Desulfosarcina ovata subsp. ovata: one gene and its partner. The protein of the gene in region 1 interacts with the protein of each later gene in a pairwise test. Links are inferred from orthologs where the notes say so. Each region holds a gene or a part of one and is shown in the gene's direction. Other genes may lie near its edges.

Region 1 (2,733 bases):
TATTCGCTTTATTCGCGAGACCATAGCCAACCCCTGGTTGGATTATGAATGGCTGGAAATTCGTCTGGCCGCCCCTTTTCAGCTTCGGTTGGTGTAGCAGTAGCCGTACCAAAACAAAGCGAAACAGCCTCTCAAGCCTGGAAGAGATGGGAGTCCACGGTCAGACATAATTGAGATTATGTCATGACAATTGTCTGAGGAGCAAATCTTGGTCATAAAAGTGTGAAGACGTTAGCCGGGTGATGAAAAGTGGGGCCCTAATCGTGACCAACCCCTGATTCTTTTTATTCATGCGTCAGAGCTGGATGGCGGCAACCCGGTTTGACTTTGCCGCGCGGCTTCTGGTAAAAGTCGCGGCAGGCAAGCCCCTTCATTTATCGGGCGGATCTTAAAGGAACAGGGAGTGAATGTTGAATCGGCTGGCGCAACGGCCCTATTTTTTCGATACCGGCATTCGCTTCACCTGCCGGCGGTGCGGCACGTGTTGCACCGGGGCACCGGGGATCGTACACGTCAATGCGAGGGAAACCGCAGCGATTGCCGCGTATCTGGGCCTGCCGGTATCTCGGGTGATCGAAACCTATTTGACGCCCTGGGAAGATGGCTACCGGATCAATGAGACAGAGGACGGCCGCTGTCTTTTTTTCGAGGACGGCTGTCGCGTCTACCCCGTGCGCCCGACCCAGTGCCGCACCTTTCCCTTCTGGTTTCGCAACCTGCGATCCGAGACCCATTGGAAGGCCACCCAAAAAGCGTGTCCGGGGATCGGCAGCGGAGATTACTTTTCCAAAGACGATATCCTGAACATTCTTTTCAATGGCATGCCGCAAGAAATCTTCTGAAGCAACGGAAAGGAGTGCTGTGGCAGGCACCGAAGCATCCATTGAGCGCGGCGCCATTGCCTGGCCGCCGTTGATCGAAGGAACACTGATCAAACGCTACAAACGATTTTTGGCCGATGTTCGCCTGAAAGATGGGCGGATCGTTACCGCCCACTGCCCCAACTCGGGAAGCATGAAGGCCTGCTGCGACCCCGGACGCCGGGTCTACCTCTCTTTTCACGACAACCCACGGCGCAAACTCAAGTACACCTGGGAGCTGATCGACATGCCAACCTCCCTGGTCGGCGTCAACACCCAGATTCCCAACCGCCTGACCGCCCATGCCATTGCCGCCGGCCAGATCACCGAACTTGACGGGTATGCATCGGTCCGGCGCGAGGTGAAAGCAGGCAAAAACTCCCGTATCGATATTTTCCTCGAGTCGCCGGATCGCCGGCCCTGTTATGTGGAGGTAAAGAACTGTACGCTGGTGAACGACGGCCTGGCCACGTTTCCCGATGCGGTGACCGTCCGGGGGCAGAAACATCTGATGGAACTGCAGCGGCTGGTTGCCGATGGATATCGTTGCGCCATGTTTTTTCTGGTCCAACGCATGGATGCCGACCGTTTCGCCCCTGAGGACCGAATCGATCCCGACTACGGCCGGAAACTGCGCGAGGCGGCCGAAAACGGCGTCGAGATCCTGGTCTATGATGTCCACATCGATCTGGATGGAATCCGGATAGGCAAGCCGGTGTTCTACGATCTTAATTTTTTCACATAGCCGGCACCTTATGGTTTATAATAGTGAGATCATTATTTTAAATTTGAAATCCTTTAATTTTTAAACTATTATGATATTTGACGATGGTGTCGCTGAAAAGCGCTGGGCCTTTCCAATCCGTTGCGGAGAATCCATCGGTCACCAAATCAATACAAGGACAGTGTGATGAATAACGATGCCCACGGCGATGTTTCCAAGCGCCGTACGGTTTTACTGGTCGATGATGAGAAGATGGTGCTGGAAGTGGGCAAAGCCATTCTCCAGCGATTGGGCCATCATGTAATTACCGCACTCAGCGGCGAAAAGGCCGTGGAAGAATTCGCCAGGCACGGTGAAGCCATTGGCTGTGTCGTGCTGGACCTGACCATGCCCGTAATGGACGGTAAGGCCACGTTCAACCGCCTGAGGGAACTTAGGCCCGAAATACCGGTCATTATTGCCAGCGGGCTGGCAGTGGATCAGGTGATCAGCCAGTTCGGCGACACGCCGCCGTCATCGGTCATCCAGAAACCCTACCAGATCGCCGACCTCTCCGAAAAAATAGAAAGTATTCTCAGCGACCGGCCATAAGGGCTTCACCGCTACGCCTGGCCTTGTCGGCCGATCCCCCCGGAGCAACCGGGCGGCACCGTTATCTAGTGTTCATCCAGAAATGACCAATTTGCCCGATATCGGCGTTGCGCGAAAAATTTTATCCTCGGAATATCAACCATATGCCTGTGGTAAAATTTTTCGGGCGCCTTGATCTCAACCAAATTTGCCTATTTCTGGATGGACACTATCTACAAATCGAATTTGGCCTTGATCTTAAAAACATGCGTGGCCGGCAGGTTGAGAATTCGTGTCACCCCGGTCCGCTTGGCAATTCGCGCCAGGTGGTCAGTGATGATCGTCTTGGAGGGGGCGATAAAAGTAAACCATACATTGAAAGCATTATCCCGCAGATAATTATGGGTCACGCCGGGAAATGTGTTTACCGCACGGGCAAACAACTCCAGTTTCGCTTCGGGTACTTGCGCCGCGCACAGGGTACTCACAAACCCGACCTTGCCGGGGACGAAATTTCCGCCGATGCGCCGGATAATGCCATCCGCCTTAAGCCGGGCGACCCGTTCAAGCACTTCCTTT
Region 2 (2,846 bases), 950 kb from region 1 along the record:
CTGGGGGATAACGACAATCTGGCTGCCATGATCGCCCTGCAGCTGGATGCCGACATCTTCATCAATTTGACCGATATTGACGGGCTTTACGACAAGGACCCCCGCATTCACGCCGATGCCCGGCTGATTCCGCGGGTTGCCACGTACAGCAAAAGCATCGAAAAGTATGCCGGCGACATTCCCGGCGCCCTGGGGACGGGGGGCATGCTGAGCAAGATCAAGGCGGCCCGCAAAGTCACCGCGGCGGGTATTCCCATGGTCATCGCCAAGGGCTACCGGCCGGACATCCTGATTCGTCTGGCGGCCGGCGAAGCCCACGGGACCTTTTTCGTGCCCAGAGACCAAAAGCTCAACCGCAAGAAATGCTGGATCGGCTACACGGTCAAAACCAGTGGAACCATTAAAATCGATGCCGGCGCCGCTAAGGCACTGCTCGCCAACGGCAAAAGCCTGCTGCCCGGGGGGATCGTCGGCGTCGAGGGGAAATTTCCCATTGGCGCACCGGTGGCTGTGGTCAATGGAAGCGGTGAACTCATCGGTAACGGCCTGGTTAACTACAATGCCGATGAGATCCGTTCCATCATGGGGCTCAAGAGCGGTCAGATCAAGGCGCGACTGGGCCAGAAGACCTACGACGAAGTGATTCATCGGGACAACCTGGTAATTACCGGTGAGCCGGAGAATGACTGACGGACACCCTTTTCCTTGAGGAGCGAACATGGATATCGAGCAAACCATTTGTCAGATGGCCCGCGACGCCAAAAAAGCCGCTGCCGTGATCAGTCGATGCACCACCACCCAGAAGAACCAGGTGCTGACCGCCATGGCCGACCTTCTGGAGGCCAAGGCCGAATCGATTTTCACCGAAAACCGCAAGGATCTCGAACGGGCCAAGGTCGCCGGGCTCTCGGCCGCCATGATCGACCGGCTGACCGTTTCGGAACAAACCATTGCCAGCATGGCCGGCGGCCTGCGGGAAGTGGCCGCTTACACGGATCCGGTGGGCACCATGGATCAGACCCAGGTACGGCCCAACGGCCTGCGGGTGGCCCGGATGCGCATTCCCCTCGGCGTGATCGGCATCATCTATGAATCCCGGCCCAATGTGACCATCGATGCGGCCGGCCTGTGTCTCAAATCGGGCAATGCCGTGATCCTGCGGGGCGGCTCGGAGGCGATGCATTCCAACCAGGCCCTGGCCGCCATTATCGGACAGGCCCTGGAAAGTGCCGGACTGCCCCCCCAGGCGGCCCAGGTGGTGCCGACCGAGGATCGCAGTGCCATTAACGCCCTTCTGGCCCAGGAGGAATTCGTCGACCTGATTATCCCCCGGGGCGGTGAGGGGCTGATCCGTTTCGTGGTCGAACATTCCAAAATCCCCGTGCTCAAGCATTACAAGGGGGTCTGCCATGTTTTCGTGGACGAATCCGCCGACTTTGCGATGGCCGAAGCGATTGCGCTGAATGCCAAGGCCCAGCGCCCGGGGGTGTGCAACGCCATGGAAACCCTTTTGGTGCACCAGTCCGTGGCCGCTGAATTCCTGCCCGCCATGGCCCGGCGCTTTGCTGAGGCCAGGGTCGAGCTGCGCGGCTGTTCCCGGACCCTGGCCATCCTGCCCGATATCCCCGCGGCCACCGATGCGGACTGGCCGGCCGAGTACCTGGATCTGATCCTGGCGGTGAAGGTGGTCGATGACATGGATGCGGCCATGTCCCATATCGCCGAGTACGGCTCCAGTCACACGGAGGCCATTGTCACGAGCGATTACCGCCGGGCTCAGCGCTTTGTCCGGGAAGTGGATGCGTCGGTGGTCCTGGTCAATGCCTCCACCCGCTTCAATGACGGCGGCCAACTGGGGCTGGGCGCGGAAATGGGGATCAGCACATCCAAACTGCACGCTTTCGGCCCCATGGGCCTCGAGGAGTTAACGACCCGGAAATTTGTGGTGCTAGGTGACGGGCAGGTGCGGTCCTAGCGACTTTTTACGAGGCCCTCAACGGTTATCCCTCCGGAAGATATCCTCAATTGCGGGAAGCGGTATGCGAGCTGGAATTTTCGGCGGTACGTTCAACCCGATCCATAACGGTCACCTGATGGTGGCCCGTCAGGTCCTGCAGCGCTTCTCCCTGGATCGCCTGTATATTGTTCCCTGTCGCCGACCGCCGCACAAACCCGAGGCCTCACTGGCCCCGGTGGTGCATCGGCTGGAGATGATCCGGATGGCCCTGCCGGCCGACGCGCGGTATGACATCTCCGATGTCGAACTGCAGCGCCGCGGTCCATCCTACACCATCGATACGGCCCGTCATTTCGCCAGCCGGATGGATGCCGGCGACGCCCTTTTTCTGGTCATGGGGCTGGATGCGTTCCTGGAACTGCACACCTGGAAAAGCCAGCGCCGGTTGCTGGAGACGGTGCAGCCGGTGGTGGTGACCCGTACGGTGGACACGGAGGGGCCGGAAACGGCACAACACCGGATGCAGGCTTACATCCGCAGCCACCTTGCCGGAACTTACGTGTACGTTGCCCGCCACCGCTGCTGGCAGCCGGCCGCGGCCGGGCAGGCCATTCATCTTTTGGCCACCGATCCCGTGGACGTGTCATCCAGCCAGATCCGGCGGCGCGTCAAGGCGGGAAAAAACATTGCCGCGCTTGTGCCGACGGCGGTGTGTGCGTATATTGAACAAAAAGGAATCTATCGATGACCGAACCATTTTTGGCCGAACTGGATGTTTACGTTAAATCCGCGCTGGGCCGAAAAGCCCGCCAGCCGGTGCTGCTGGATGTCCGCCACCTGACCAGCCTGGCCGATGCGTTTCTCATCTGCCACGGCACCTCCAACCGGC

What was found. Proteins that work in one complex are often made in the same cells at the same time.
Region 2: the proteins of sfsA (region 1) and GN112_RS21345 interact in binary tests that used the Escherichia coli proteins (3 or more experiments, as listed by UniProt). The link is inferred for Desulfosarcina ovata subsp. ovata from one-to-one orthologs.

The regions. Positions count from the first base shown.
Region 1 is NZ_AP021879.1:3,894,089-3,896,821, reverse strand. It holds sfsA (DNA/RNA nuclease SfsA), read left to right. Parts: upstream 1-861; coding sequence 862-1,605; downstream 1,606-2,733. Other genes in the region: ahbA (siroheme decarboxylase subunit alpha), read right to left, coding at 2,388-2,733; GN112_RS17235 (response regulator), read left to right, coding at 1,771-2,175; GN112_RS17245 (YkgJ family cysteine cluster protein), read left to right, coding at 408-842; GN112_RS17250 (transposase family protein), read left to right, coding at 1-97. UniProt on the Escherichia coli protein: Binds to DNA non-specifically. Could be a regulatory factor involved in maltose metabolism.
Region 2 is NZ_AP021879.1:4,842,664-4,845,509, reverse strand. It holds GN112_RS21345 (glutamate-5-semialdehyde dehydrogenase), read left to right. Parts: upstream 1-718; coding sequence 719-1,975; downstream 1,976-2,846. Other genes in the region: rsfS (ribosome silencing factor), read left to right, coding at 2,702-2,846; nadD (nicotinate (nicotinamide) nucleotide adenylyltransferase), read left to right, coding at 2,040-2,705; proB (glutamate 5-kinase), read left to right, coding at 1-690. UniProt on the Escherichia coli protein: Catalyzes the NADPH-dependent reduction of L-glutamate 5-phosphate into L-glutamate 5-semialdehyde and phosphate. The product spontaneously undergoes cyclization to form 1-pyrroline-5-carboxylate.